Regions from separate parts of the Ralstonia mojiangensis genome, predicted to be linked through region 1. Evidence: predicted binding sites of a transcription regulator. Region 1 holds the regulator's gene; the other holds the start of a gene.
The links. The regulator LexA, encoded in region 1, represses DNA repair genes until DNA is damaged. The targets are predictions, from matches to a motif close to ACTGTATNNNNATACAGT.
Positions count from the first base shown of each region.

Region 2: NG898_RS18280 (CppA family protein) is a predicted target of LexA. The motif match lies at 2,157-2,174, and genes of this name have one in related genera.

Region 1 covers NZ_JAMXHU010000003.1:218,420-225,960, reverse strand. Annotated here, with positions in the region: gene dusA (tRNA dihydrouridine(20/20a) synthase DusA) at 1-300, shown strand, start outside; tRNA gene NG898_RS13130 (tRNA-His) at 373-448, opposite strand; gene NG898_RS13125 (nuclear transport factor 2 family protein) at 539-934, opposite strand; gene NG898_RS13120 (dipeptidase) at 1,067-2,797, shown strand; gene NG898_RS13115 (cupin domain-containing protein) at 2,814-3,125, shown strand; gene NG898_RS13110 (hypothetical protein) at 3,469-3,654, opposite strand; gene lexA (transcriptional repressor LexA) at 3,774-4,424, opposite strand; gene NG898_RS13100 (ferredoxin--NADP reductase) at 4,679-5,455, shown strand; gene NG898_RS13095 (asparaginase) at 5,592-6,584, shown strand; gene rpsF (30S ribosomal protein S6) at 6,678-7,046, shown strand; gene priB (primosomal replication protein N) at 7,088-7,414, shown strand; gene rpsR (30S ribosomal protein S18) at 7,427-7,541, shown strand, end outside.
Region 2 covers NZ_JAMXHU010000004.1:369,119-376,659, reverse strand. Annotated here, with positions in the region: gene NG898_RS18295 (hypothetical protein) at 1-66, opposite strand, end outside; gene NG898_RS18290 (LysE family translocator) at 251-877, opposite strand; gene NG898_RS18285 (LysR family transcriptional regulator) at 979-1,845, shown strand; gene NG898_RS18280 (CppA family protein) at 1,858-2,130, opposite strand; gene NG898_RS18275 (MBL fold metallo-hydrolase) at 2,232-3,146, opposite strand; gene NG898_RS18270 (SDR family oxidoreductase) at 3,176-3,940, opposite strand; gene NG898_RS18265 (histidine phosphatase family protein) at 3,988-4,662, opposite strand; gene NG898_RS18260 (M20/M25/M40 family metallo-hydrolase) at 4,919-6,142, shown strand; gene copD (copper homeostasis membrane protein CopD) at 6,225-7,154, opposite strand; gene copC (copper homeostasis periplasmic binding protein CopC) at 7,159-7,536, opposite strand.

The DNA of each region.
Region 1 (7,541 bases):
TTCGATGCGCGGTACTACGGCGCAGGCACTGAAGCCCCCACGCGTGCCGAGGTGGAAGACGCGATGATCGGCTACGTCGGCCGCTGGGTGGAGCGCGGCGGCTACGCTGGGGCGGCGGTGCGCCACATGCTGGGGCTGTATCGTGGCGTGGCGGGCGCGCGGGGCTGGCGGCGCGTGCTGTCGGATTCCAAGGCGCTGGGTCGCGTCAAGACGCTGGCCGACGCCCACGCGCTCTTCGACGAGGCGCGGGCGCACCTGCGGCGCGGCGCAGAATCGAACGATGAGGCGGTAGCGGTTTGATGCCCGAACGGTCGGGACACCCCGGCCGCTGAATGCAAAAAAGCCCGCGAATGCGGGCTTTTTCTTGAATCTTGGGGTGACTGATGGGATTCGAACCCACGACAACCAGAATCACAATCTGGGACTCTACCAACTGAGCTACAGCCACCATTGTTCCTTGAGTAGCGCGTCGCCGTTCAAGGAAACAGCGATTATACAAACATTCTTTCGACTTGCCTAGAGGGTTTCGCAAGGGAGTTCAACGAGCTTCCGCCACGACCGTTCCCTGGTGGTACACAATCTTCCAGCCATCCGCCGTTCGCCGCCACAACGTCGCCCGGCGCGTCGTCCGGTTCGATTGCACCAGCGTGTACGTCAGCAGGTAGTTGTCGGGCGCAATTTCCTGGCAGCGGAAATCGCGCGTTTGCCAGAAGTCCTCGCCGATATGGCCGTGCCGTGCATCGAGAACGCCGAGCACATAGCTGCGGCTATAGCGCTGACCCGAGGCGCCTGTTTCCCAGAAATCTTCCGTGGTCATGCGCTCAAAATCTTCGCGGCGCGTGCCTAATTCTGGGCGATGGAAGATGGGCTCGCGCCGGCGCAGCTCTTCCAGCACGTTCAGCAGACCAGGGGCGGTATCCAGAGACGGTTCCATGCGGCAGGCCTCCTTGGAAAGCTCCCAGCATACCGCGCAGTGGGCGTGTCTTAGCGTTTTTCGCGCTGCACAATGCGTGGCTCGCGCTTCGCCCCTATGATGGCGCCTTCGCCTTTCCCGGAATCCACTTCGATGCAACGCACTGCCCGTATTGGCCTGTCTTCGCTGACGATCGCACTGTCGCTGGCTTGCGGCACCGGCGCCTTTGCCGCCACGCTTCAGAAACCGCAACTCGATGCGCTGCTCGCCGCCGAACAATCCAAGGCATCTGCTGACCTGAACAGCTTTCTAGCGGCAGCCGCCAAGGCTGATCCCCAGGTCGCAGGCAGCGTCGCCGCGTACCAGAAAAAGGCCGCGCTCACTGGCGATGACTTGGTCAACATCGGGCGTCTGCTCGGTCTGTACAACCGCCTGCACAACCAGCAGGCCGTGATCGCCTCGATCGAAAAGATGGTCGCGCTGCCCACGGTGCGCGACGACAAAATTCCGCAGTACGAAAACCCTGCCATCGTCGCGTTTGGGAAGCTGGTCGAAGGCATGGCACACGACTTCGGCCTGAAATACCGCAACGTCGACAACCGCGTATTTGAAGTCACGCTGCCCGGCACCGGTTCGGACGAATTCGGCATCCTGACTCACGCTGATGTCGTACCCGCAAAGCCCGAGGAATGGGTGCTCGGCGACGGCACGAAGCTCGATCCGTTCAAGGTCACGCGCGTCGGCAATTTGCTGTACGGCCGCGGCACGATTGACGACAAGGGCTCGATTGCCGCCGCCATGTACGCCATGAAAACGGTCAAGGACAGCGGCGTGCCGCTCGCGCGCACGATCCGCCTGATGATCGAAACCACCGAAGAAACCGGGGGCGATGGCATGAAGTACTACCGCGAGCACACGCAATTGCCCGCGTACAACATCGTGCTCGACAGCAAATACCCGGCCGTGGTTGCCGAGAAAGGCACCGGCGCGCTGAAGGTGTTCTTCCCTGCGCAGGCCGGCGATGCCTCGCATACTGCCATCGTTTCGATGACAGGCGCGGCGTCGGCCAGCTCCGTCCCGCAGACGGGCACCGCCACGCTCAAGGGAGGAGATCTGGGCGTGGCCGCCGCCGCGCTCGAAGCCAAGCGCGATGCGTTCGTGAATGGCTTGGCCGCACAGGGCAAGTTTGCAATCGACATCACGCGCACCGCAGACAGCATCGTCGTGAAGGTGACCGGCACGTCGGCGCACGGCTCGCGCCCGGAGGAGGGCGTCAACCCGCTGCCGCGTCTGGCGCTGTTCCTGCGGGCAGCTGATCTCGGCCTCGCAGACAACGCTTACGCCCACGCCGTGCGCTATCTGACCGACCTTTATGGCACCGACTATCTCGGCAACACCATGGGGCTTGCCTACAAGGACGACTTCATGGGGCCCCTCACCATCTCGCCTACGGTGATCGGTGACAAGAACGGCCGCGTGGAGGTGACCGCCAACGTGCGCATGCCGCGCGGCAAAACGCCCGACGCGCTGCGCGGTGAGATCGCCGGCAAGATCAACGCGTGGGCCAACGCCAACCACGTCGCCCTTGAGATCAACCACGACCAGGGCAACTGGATGGCGCGTGATCCTAAGGGGGCATGGTTGTCGACGCTGCTCAACATTTACGGCGACACGACGGGCCTTGACGCCAAGCCCGTCCCCACGGCCGGCAGCACGACTGCCAAGCTGATGCCGAATGCCATTAACTTCGGCCCCGCGATGCCCGGCAAGAAGTACACCGCGCACAACGCCAACGAGTACAAGGAAGTGCCGGACCTCGACCTCGATATGCAGATGTTCACCGAGATGCTGGTGCGTATCGGCAATCTGCAGTCGATGCAGTAAACGAGGCACGATCGCCATGAAGATCATTCGCGCCAAGTCGTTCACTGCCGAGCGTGCCTGGGGTGCACTCGACATTGCCAATATAAGCGGCATTACCACGCGCCTGCATTGGACGGACCAGCCTTATCGCTGGCATGTGAACGATGGCGAAGAGGTGTTCGTGGTGCTCGATGGCACGGTCGACATGCATTACCGCGAAGCCGGCGAAGAGAAGGTCGTGACGCTGGAGCACGGCGACATCTTCTTCGCCGGCGTCGGCTGCGAGCATGTGGCGCACCCGCGCGGCGAGGCAAGAATTCTCGTCATCGAGAAAGCCGGGAGCGTTTAGCGGCTCGCCGGCCGGTTGCAGCGAAAAAAAAAGCCCGCAACTGCGGGCTTTGAATTCAGCGATCTCATTGCCCCTGAGGGCACTGGCAATACTACTGTCACGTACGCCAAACAACATCCGGGTAAACGTCCGTTTTGCTGACGGAAAATCGTTGAATGTGCCGCTGCAGCAACTTGCGAACAGAAAAAACAGCCCGCTCAAACGGCGGGCCGAAAATCAGTTGAAGAAAGCCCTGTCCTCAGGGCACGGCAAGTGTATGAAATCAGTTGCGGCGACAGCATTGGGGTATGCCCTGATCGGCCGCGGCGGCGCCCTTCAAAGCCCTTCATCGTCTTACTTTCCCTCAGCAGCTTTCGGCGCCAGCAGTACGTGAAGCTGCCGGAATCGCATCGAGCATGCGGCAGATGGCGGCCATGCTGCCAACCATCGTACGGCGCTGCTCCCCCTGATAGATGCGCACGCCCTGGGTTTGGCGGAAAGGTACCGGCTGTACCGGGCGGCGGCGGGAAGACATCGATCCGAGTCGCATGGCAGACCTCGTGAGTTCGGGTGGAAAAGCGAGTGGCAAGACTCCGCCCTGGCGAGTCGATGGCTCACCTCCAGGTTGGATCAAACAGCGAAGTTTTGGCGCTGAGATGCGCCGGAGACTTACGGAGCAGCAGGCCGGATCAGACCGACGGCCAAGCCCTCCAGGTGAAACTCATCACGATCCAGATCAACGTGGATCGGTTCGAAATCCGGGTTCTCGGCTATCAGCTCGACATGGCGGCCCTTGCGCTGGAAGCGCTTGACCGTGACGTCGTCGCCCAGTCGAGCCACCACGATCTTGCCGTTGGTGGCTTCGGTGGCGCGCTGCACGGCCAGGAGATCGCCATCCAGAATGCCGGCGTCGCGCATGCTCATGCCACGCACCTTCAGCAGAAAATCGGGCTGCGCAGAGAACAGCGAGGGGTCGACCTGATACTGGCGATCAATGTGCTCTGCTGCCAGGATTGGACTACCGGCAGCCACGCGGCCCACCAGCGGCAGCGTCAATTGCATCAGCCCCATCGACGGCAGCGAGAACTGATGCTGTACCGCGTCGCCGGCAGCACGCAGTCGAATGCCGCGCGAGGCGCCCGGCGTCAGTTCGATCACACCCTTGCGTGCCAGCGCGCGCAGGTGTTCCTCGGCCGCATTGGGCGATGAGAAACCGAACTCTGCGGCAATCTCGGCGCGTGTGGGCGGAAAGCCCGTGCGCTGGATCGTCTGGCGGATCAGGTCGTAAATCTGCTGTTGGCGAGGGGTGAGGGCGGCCATTGGTGTACTGTATATTTGAACAGGTGCTGTGATTTTATACAGTGATGCGGGAAGCGCAAGTGATTTTGTTGTGACGTGTTGCGCGAGCGCCCGCTCCTTATGACCGGCGTCAAAACCCATGCGAGTGGTTAGAAGCTTATGCGTAATCCATGCAGGCGCGGCTGCGGGGAATCGCATAAAATCAAGGCCTTGACCGATTTTTTGCATCGCCACATAGCCCGATTGAGCCTCGTTGGGCTGGCCCGAACGTCACCATGTCCGCCTTCAATCAAGAGACCGTTCTGAGCGTCCATCACTGGAACGACTCGCTGTTCAGCTTCAAGACCACGCGCGATCAGGCGCTGCGCTTCCATAACGGCCACTTCGTCATGATCGGGCTGGAGGTCGAAGGCAAGCCCTTGATGCGCGCCTACAGCATTGCCAGCCCGAACTATGAAGAGCACCTCGAGTTCTTCAGCATCAAGGTGCAGAACGGTCCGCTGACCTCGCGCCTGCAGCATCTGAAGGTGGGCGACAAGCTGCTGGTGAGCAAGAAGCCGGTCGGCACGCTCGTGCTGGATGATCTGCTGCCCGGCAAGAACCTGTATCTGTTCGGCACCGGCACCGGCCTCGCGCCGTTCATGAGCATCATCCAGGATCCGGATACCTACGAGCGTTTCGAGAAGGTCGTGCTGCTGCACGGTGTGCGCCAAGTGAGCGAACTGGCCTATGCCGACTTCATCACCCGGGAATTGCCAAATAACGAGTTCTTCGGCGATCAAGTGCGCGAGAAGCTGATCTACTACCCGACCGTCACGCGCGAGCCGTTCCGCAACATGGGCCGCCTGACCGACCTCGTCGACAACGGCAAGCTTTCTGCCGACATCGGCCTGCCCCCGATGGACCCGGCTGTCGATCGCGCCATGATCTGCGGCAGCCCGGCCATGCTGGAAGACACCTGCAAGCTGCTCGATGCCCGTGGTTTCAAGATTTCGCCTCGCATGGGCGAAGCCGGTGACTACGTGATCGAACGCGCCTTCGTCGAGAAATAATCGACACTGCTTCCGTTCAAAACGCCGGCCTGTGTGCCGGCGTTTTGTTTTCTGGGCGCACAGGGCAATCCCGCGTCGGCAAAGGCGGGGCGGGCGGATACAATGCGCGCCTTGCCCACAACGCATGTCTGCAACGATGTCCTTGCCTACCATCGCCATCCTCGCCACCGGCGGCACAATCGCTGGCTCTGCTGACGACGCTGGCTCCGCCGCGCGCTATCGCGCTGGCGCCGTCCCCATCGATCAACTGCTCGCGGCCAGCAAACTTGGTTTGGAGCGCATCGCCAACGTGCGCGCCGAGCAGGTCGCCCAGATCGACAGCAAGGACCTGACGTTCGACGTATGGGAAAGGCTGGTCGCGCGTATCCGTCACTGGGTCGAGGTCGAGCGCGTGGATGGCGTGGTCATCACGCACGGTACCGACACGCTTGAAGAAACCGCGATGTTGCTGCACCTGACGCAGCAGACCGATACGCCGATCGTCCTGACGGCGGCGATGCGGCCGTCAACGTCGCTGTCGGCGGATGGGCCTCTGAATCTGCTGAACGCGGTGCGATTGGCCGCCAGTCCGTCTGCGCGCGGGCGTGGCGTGCTTGTGGCGATCAACCAGCGCGTGCATGCCGCCCGCGATGTGCAAAAGGCGCACACTTACGCGGTCGAGGCCTTTGTTTCGCCGGATGTGGGGCCGCTGGGTTTCGTGCTCGACGCCCAAGTGCAGTTTCAGCGTGCTGCGCAGCCCGTGACTGCAGCGGAAGTTCTGCCGATGCCACCAACGAGCCAGTGGCCATGGGTGGAAGTGATAGCGAGCTATGCGCAACCCGATGCGCGTGTCGTTGATGCGTTAGTTGCGGCGGGCGTGCAGGGGCTGGTAATTGCCGCAACGGGCGCGGGCTCCATCCATGCGAATCTCGAGGCGGCGTTGAACCGGGCGAGTCAGCAGGGCGTTTTCGTGCTGCGCTCCACGCGTACCGGGGCTGGCTTGGTGCCCGCGCAACCTAGTGGAGAGCGTTGGGCCTCGAGCGGGTCGCTGAACCCATATAAAGCGCGTGTGCTCTTGACGTTGCTTCTGGCCTCGGGGCGCGCCCAGGCAGAAGTTGCCTCTCTGCAGCAAGTCATTGATCGATATTGAAAAAATCTCCAAGGCCTGCGTATAATGGCAGGCTAACCAACCTTGCTGCACCGGAGTGTGACGCCCGGGCGGCTTAATCCACAAGGAGCGTCAATGCGTCATTACGAAATCGTATTCATCGTCCATCCGGACCAGAGCGAGCAAGTGCCCGCGATGATCGAGCGCTACAAGAGCACGGTCACCACGCAAGGCGGCCAAGTGCACCGCGTCGAGGACTGGGGCCGTCGTCAACTGGCCTACATGATCCAGAAGCTCGCAAAGGCTCACTACGTGTGCCTGAACATCGAGTGCGGCAAGGAGACCCTGGCTGAGCTCGAGCACGCGTTCAAGTTCAACGACGCCGTGCTGCGTCACCTCATCGTTCAGACCAAAAAGGCTGAAACGGCGCCGTCGCCGATGATGAAGGAAGTCGCACGCGAAGAGGCCAAGAAGGCCGCCGCTCAGACCGAACAGGCCGCCTGATGCCGCGCGGTGCTGCGCAAGCCTGACCGCGCATCACCAGCATGAACGAAACCCACGGGGATAACGCTATCAATCGCCTGCAGCTCGTCGCCACTCTGGTCGAGCGCGAGGTGATGCGATACACCCCAGCCGGCGTACCGATCGTCAATTGTCTTCTGGCATACAGCGGGCAGGCGGTCGAAGCGCAAACAGTGCGGCAAATCGAGTTTTCGATGGAAGCGCTGGCAGCCGGCAAGATGGCTTCCGTTCTGGATCGCATCGCTCCGGGCACTGTCCTGGATTGCGTAGGATTCCTGGCTCGCAAGCACCGCAGCAGTAAGGCACTGGTCTTTCACATCTCCGGATGTAACGTATTCGTAAAGGATTGAATCATGGCATTCATGAACAAGAAGCAGCGCGACGCGAAGAACAAGAAGCGCTTCCAGCAGCAAAACCCGTTGTTCAAGCGCAAGAAGTTCTGCCGCTTCACGGTGGCCGGCGTTGAGCAGATCGACT
Region 2 (7,541 bases), on a different contig from region 1:
CCAGTTGCCCCAGTAAGCTGCGCGACCGTTGCGGATGAGGTCGGTGAAGGCGCGATTCCATTGCATGGTTGCACTCCAGGTGTGAGGTTGTGCTGCGGGTCAGCGGGTCTGCGCGGTGGCCTCCATCGCCATGTGGCGACGGGGCAGGGCGCGAGGGCACTGTCTCAAACAGGCTGGCGCCTGTTAATGCAGCAGAAGACCTGGGGCAGACGGCATGGGCGCAGGCACGGGCAGGCCGCTCTGTGTGACATCACGCAAGCCGCGCGAGCCCTAGCGCCAATCCCAAACCGATCAGGATCACGCCAATCACACGGTCTACGAGGCGTTGCCGTGCCAGCAGCGAGCGTCGCAACGCACCTGAGGCAAACACCGCCGCCACCAACGCAAACCACATCGCGTGCGCCGCCGACATGAAGACGCCATAGCCGAACTGGGCGGCGAGCGGTGTGCCCGCGTGAACAACCTGCGTGTACGTGCTGACCACAAACAGCGTCGTTTTCGGATTGAGTGCATTGGTGAGAAAGCCCATGCGCAGCGCGGCGATGGTCGATAGCGTTGGAGCACCGACGCTGTCACCGGCAGTCTCGCCGCTCGGCAACGGCTTGGCCGACAGCGTTTTCCAGCCAATCCACACCAGGTACGCCGCGCCCACCAGCTTGATGCCCTGCAGAAGCGTTGGCGCATGCGCGATCAGCAGCCCTACGCCGAACATCGTGTAGAACACGTGCACCTGCACGCCCAGCGCAATGCCCACTGCGCACAGGACGCCTGCGCGCCGCCCATGCAGCAGGCTGTTGCGCGTGACCATGGCAAAGTCCGCGCCCGGACTGATGACGGCCAGGATGGTGATGACGGCAACAGCAAGGAGTTCGCTCATGTCAGGCGCAATCGCAAAGTGAGGATGCGCCGATTCTGGAGGCCTCCGCCATCGCTGAAAATCGATTTATGATGCCGTTTTTCGGTGAGAAAAACTGACAGATGGCATTGCCTCCCTTGAATACGCTGCGTGTGTTTGAAGCCGCAGCTCGGCATGGCAGCTTCGTGCGCGCGGCGCAGGAACTGCACGTGACACATGGCGCTGTCAGCCGGCAGATACGGCAGTTGGAAGCGTCGTTAGGCGTGGATCTGTTCGAGCGTCGCAATCGGGCGGTTTTCCTGACGCCCGCGGGTGAACAGTTGCATGCGGCCGCCACCGATGCGTTCGGAATTCTCACGGATAGCATCGACCGGATTGCTCGCCGGGCGACGTCTTCCGCATTGGTGGTGTCATGCGAACCGACGCTTGCGATGCGGTGGTTGATCCCACGACTGTCGCGTTTTCAGGCGCGGCATCCGGCCATCCAGATTCATCTGTTTGCGGCGGGCGGCCCCATCGATTTCGCACGCACCGGTGTGGACGTGGCATTGCGCCGTGATGACTTTGCATGGCCCGCACACGTGCATGCGGCGCCCATTTGCGACGAATGGATTGGTCCGGTGCACGCCCGCGAAGCGGATCCTGCCGCGCGCCGTCGGCTGCTGCACACCGCCACGCGCCCAGATGCATGGCAGGCGTGGTGGCGTGCCAGCGGCACGGCGCGGCCGCGTGGGCGGCTGCCAGAGGCGCGATATGAACATTTCTATCTGAGTTTGCAGGCGGCCTTGGCGGGGCAGGGCACGGCCATCGCATCGAAGCTGATGGCGGGTGATGACCTGAAAGATGGGCGGCTGATTGCGCCCGAAGGGTTTAGGCGTGACGGTTCAGGCTACTACCTGCTGGCCGATGCGCCTATTGCCGCCGACAGCCCGGCTGGCGCCTGGCTCGCCTGGCTGCGCGAAGAGACCGCTGCCACGCTGGAGGAATGACGCAAACCGGCGCTACGCCGCCATATGCCCACCGCCCAGGATGCCGCGAATGGTGGCCAGATAAGCCTCGCCCACGGCCCGATTGAGCGGTCGCGCACGCGGGGTCGCCCGCTTGCGCGGCGGCGGCGTCAGACCCAGCGTGCGGCAGACTTCCGACGCATACGGCCGCCCACGCACCTCCATGCGCAACACGACTTCGTTCAGCGCCTGTTCACCCAGGCGCTCGCGCAGCCAGAGCACCGTCTGGCGGTCGTACTCGTTTTTGATGCGGATCAGGTCGTCCATGGCGAGTGCTGTATAAATTTACAGTTACTGTAAATATATACAGGTATCCACAGATTTCAAGGACGATGTTGCGGGCGCGCCGCATCACCGCGACGGTCGCCTCAGTCGACCCGGTACATGCCGTATCCGTCCACCTGCACCCGCCCATCGGCCTGCAGTTCGGCCAGGTGCTGGGAAATCGTGCGGGTTTCCGCGCTGACCACCCACAACGCCTCGTAGCCCGGCGGATACAGCAGACGTTGCTCCACCAATTGCGCCACAGTCTTTGGGGATTCGCGCAGCATGGCCAACAGGCGCTGTTCGCGTTCATTGAGCTTGGCCGTATACGCCGCCAAGTCGCGCAGGAAATGCTCCCGGTCTGTGTAGATGCCGCGATGGTGCGACGTGACCCACACCTCGGCTGGAATGTCCGGCAAGCGCGCCAGAGTGCGGCGGAAATCTCGCAGGCTTGAGGAGGCGTCGCCGTAATAGGGCCCGAAGCCGGTCAAGTCAATGTCGCCGATGAATGCCACGCCTTCGGGCTCGACCAGCAGAACGGTATGGCCGGCGGTGTGGCCGGGCATGTGAAACGCGCGGACTTGCGTATTGCCCAGGTCCCACTGCGCCCCGTCTTCATAGCCCAGCGCATCGGGGCGAGGCGCATAGAAGAATTCGCGCTGCAGCTTCTCCAGCATGGCCGGGGCGGTGGCATCGTCCAGGCCGTACGTGGCGACCATGCCGTTCCAACTTTGAGCCGCGGCCAGATCGGCTTCATTCACGTGCACCGTCGCGCGGGGCAGCCGATGCAGACCGGCCATGTGGTCTTCATGCACATGCCCCATTACCACCAGCTCGGTGGCGTCAAATTCCGGGCCGATGTGGTTGGAAACCAGCGGCGTGTCGAACGCGGCCAGCGTGTCCGAGCCGCGGATGACGACCTGGTTGCCATCGGGATATTTCCCGCTTTTCTCACCGAAGAACACCGACACACGGCCGAAATCGGCACGCGCGACTGCGGCGTGGGGCAGGGTCGTCATCTCGCTTCCTTCGGGCGGCAAGGCCTGCGTCAGACCGTCATGCCGCCATCGACGACGATGCACTCGCCGTTGGTGTAGCTCGCCGCATCAGACACGAGGTAAAGCACCGTGCCGGCCATCTCGCGCGGCTCGGCGTGGCGGCGCATCGGGATCTCGCTGATCCAGCGGTCGTACGTGGCCTTGTCTTCAAACAGGGCGCCTGCGAACTTGGTCTTGGTCAGACCCGGCAGCAGCGCATTCACCCGAATGCCGAACGGCCCGCATTCCTTGGCGAAGGCGCGCGTCATGTGGGCCACGGCGGCCTTGGTGATGGAGTAGATGCCCTGTTTGTCGCCGGGGTGCAGCGCATTGACCGACGCGGTATTGACGATCGCACCGCCGCCCTGCGCCTTCATCATCTTGCCGGCTTCAACCGACATGAAGAAGTAGCCCCGGATATTCACCTCCACGGTCTTCTCATAGGCCGCCAAATCTGTGTCGAGGATGTGGCCGAAGTGCGGGTTTGCCGCCGCGTTGTTGATGAGAATGTCGAGCCGGCCATGCGTGCGGCGGATGGTGTCGAACGCCGCTGCAATGTCTTCCATGCGCCCGACGTGGCAGGCGAGGGCTTCTGCTTTGCCGCCGGCTTCGCGGATGCGTTCTGCCACGGCTTCGCAGTCGGCCAGCTTGCGGCTAGATACGATCACGTGCGCGCCTTGTTCTGCAAGCAGCTTGGCAATCTCTTCGCCAATACCGCGGCTGGCGCCGGTGACCAGGGCGATCTTTCCGGTCAGGTCGAACAGGTTCGTGCTCATGGTGTGCTCCTCCAATGGTTTTGTGTTTTGGTCGTCCGCCAGGGCGATCAACCGTATGTCTGGAATGCGCGTCGCGTCGGGTCGTCCAAATGCGGGACGCCGTTGAAAGTGGCCAACTGGAACGATTCAGCGTTGAAGAAATACTGCGAGACGCTGCTGTTGCGGATCTGCAGATTCAGCGCGATGGCGCTCGTGGGTGGGGCGGCCAGCACCTGCTGCGCGGTTACCGCAATTGGGCCGCCGGAACTGATCGCCAGCACACGCTGCCCGCCGCCGGCCTGGATGGCCGCGCGCGCATCGGCCACGCGCTGCTGGAAGGCGGCCCAGGTCTCGGGCAGCGGCCCGCGAATCTTGTCGTCCGACCAAAGATGCAGCACCTGCTTGAGCGCCCGGTAGTGATCGCGCATCGAGCCTGAGGCCAGTTGTGTCAGCTCCGGAAAATCTTCGCCGAGCGCGGCAAAGAGCCCCTGGAAGTCGTATTCGTTCAGCCCGGCGTGCTGCTCATACGCTGCGCCCGAAATGCCCATGCCGCGCAGGATGCCGTCGACGGTCTGCTCATGGCGGCGCAAGGTGCCACAGATGACGCGATCAAAAACAATGTCCTGCCGCGCGAAATATTCACCAAGCCAGACGCTCTGCTGCTCGCCGCGTTCAGAGAGCCGGTCGTAATCTGCCGCGCCAAACGAGGCTTGTCCGTGCCGTACGAGATAAAGCTCCGCCATCGTCTGCTCGCCAAATCAAAGGGGATCAGATTAGCGGGGCGTGCATTATTTGTGAAATTTATTCTTTGAATGACCGGTAATGCATGCAATGAATAGTTGCACCAGTGCTTGATCGTGCCACCCGCCGCCCCTGCATGACTTGTCTGCCAGAGCAAGCTGCGGGTGACACCCGTGCGCCTCGCGCAACATGGCCGCCCCCGCAAGCACCGATCTTGTGTGTAATGGCCGTTTTGCCACTCCGCTACAAAGGTCCCGTATGAAACCATCCCGCCTTGCCGTTGCTGCGCTGCTGCTGTGTGCCTCAGGGCTGTCCTGCGCTGCCGATGCCAATCCCAAGGTGCTGTCCGCCGCAGAGGGTTACCGTGGCGACGCACTGCACCTGCTTGAGCGCTTGGTGAATATCGATTCGGGGACGGGCAACGAAGCGGGGCTCAGCCAGATGGGCAGCATCGTCACCGATGAACTGCGCAAGGCCGGCGCCCACGTGGAAACGGTGTCCGCCGCGCCGGCAGTCGGCAACAACATCCTCGCCACCTGGAAGGGCACTGGAAAGACGCGCATCTTGCTGATGGCCCACATGGACACCGTTTTCAAAGACGGCACGGCCCGCGCCAAGCCGTTCACCATCAAGGACAAGCGCGCCTACGGCCCCGGCGTGATGGACGACAAGGGCGGCGTGGTGGCGGGTTTGTACGCGATGAAGATTCTTCAGCAGCTCGACTTCAAGCAATACGGGCAAGTCACGCTGCTGCTCAACACCAACGAGGAAACCGGCTCCAAGGGCACGCGCGCGTTGATCGAGCGCGAGGCCAAGCAGCATGACGTGACGCTCAACCTGGAGCCCGGCCGGCCCGCTGATGGGCTGGTCGTGTGGCGCAAGGGCAGCGGCACGGCGGAGATCGACATCAAAGGCAAGGCCGCGCACGCCGGTGTGGCACCCGAATCGGGTCGCAACGCCGCCAACGAATTGGCGCACCAGGTGTTGCAGCTCGGCAAGTTGGGCGACAGCGCCAAGCAGACGACCTTCAACGTGACCGTGCTCAAGGCGGGCGACGCAACCAACGTCATTCCCGACCATGCAACGGCCTATGCAGACGTGCGCGTGGCCGTGCCGGAGGAGTTCGACCGCGTGGAACGCGATCTGACGCGTGTGTCGGCCAACAAGCTGATCCCCGATACGGAAGTGAAGACGTCGCTGGTGCGAGGCTTCCCCCCGATGCCGCGCAATGCCGCGTCGGACGAACTTGCCGCCAAGGCGCAAGCCATCTACGGCGAGATCGGACGCAAGCTGACGCTTGAGGGCAGCGGCGGCGCGGCTGATTCCAGCCTGTCGGCGGGTGTCGGCACGCCCACGCTCGATGGTTTCGGCATCGTTGGCGGCGGCATCCATACGCCGGAGGAATACGCGGAAGTGGAGAGCCTCGTGCCGCGTCTCTATCTGCTGTCGCGCATGATCATGGAGCTTGCGGCGAACAAGTAAGCGCCGCGCCGGCGGTACGCAACAACGAACGGGTGATGGCGCGGCGCTGTCACCCGTTTTGTTTTGTTGACCGCGCGGGCCGCTAAGCAGGCATCGGCGAAAGCAAACCCAGCCAAGCCACAAGCACGAGGATGAGCATGGCAAGGCAGGTCTCCGCCTGCAGGCTTCTATGCAGCGCCTTCACCGCGCCCGTCGAATCGCCCACGCTGAGGGCGGCCGCAAGCCCCGGGCTCAGCCGATAGCGATTGCCTGCCGCCAGCGCGAGCATCAACACAAACAGCGTGAGCTTGCCAAGCAGCAACCATCCATACGGCGTGGTGAAGAGCGCATCGAACGTTGGGCCGGCGACAAGCACGTAGTTGACAACGCCCGTGGCGATCAACATCCCAACGATGCACGTGCCGATGGTCGCGAAGCCGCTGGAGGCAAGGCTGAGCGTTTGCACCGAATCCGGCGTGCGGGCCCGCGCAGCCAACGACAGCAAGACGAAGGCGACCAGTGCACCCACCCACGTGCCAGCCGCCAGCAGATGTGCGATGTCGGCGGCGAGATGGACCATGCCACGCACGCCGTCGTCCATGGCGCCGTGCCCGGCCCACGCAAGCGTGGCCAGCGCGATGCCGCCCGACGCCGCCAGCCCAATCTGTCGGCGGCGCGTATTTCGACGCCACGCGATTGCCGTGACGAGACCCGCCGCAAGCACCGCTATGCGCACCAGCCATGCCGCGCCGACTGCCGTGCCGGTCAGGATCATGTCGAAGACATGGCGGGTCAACTGGCTGTAGTGCGTGGCGCCTGTCATCGACTCGGCCATCGCCACCACGTCCCAGAGCGACAGCACGATGCCGGCCAATGCCGATGCTTCGGCCACCCTGCCGTACAAGCGCGAGATGGCTGACGGCCGATCGGTCGGGCCCAGCGCGTAAAGGCTGAAGAGCGATACGCCAAAGAGCGCCATCAAATCCAGATACAGCGCAAAGCGCAGGGTGACGGCCAGCCAGTCCTCCGGCATTGCGTTACTTCACCTGGAACGTGAGGTTGCCGGCCACGCGGTGGGTGTCTGCGGCAACAACATGCCAGTCAACGCGATACGGCCCGGCCGCGAGTTGCTGCGTGGGCGATATGGTCAGCGTGCGCCCGTCGCTGCTGGTGGCAACCTTGGCGGCCACATTGGTGGGGCCGGATGCTGCCGTCATGACAAGCGTTGCGTCACAGAACTGCGCGACCAGTTTTTCCGAGAAATGGAGCGCAATCTGGGCCGGCGCTGGGCCCGTCGATTTGTCGGCGGGATTGGCCGAGAGCAGCTTTGGATGGGCCAGCGCCAGCGTGGTGATGAGGGCGGCACCGACGGCCACACATGCTCGGGCAAGTCGGGAGGGGCTGAGCATAGGCATGCGGG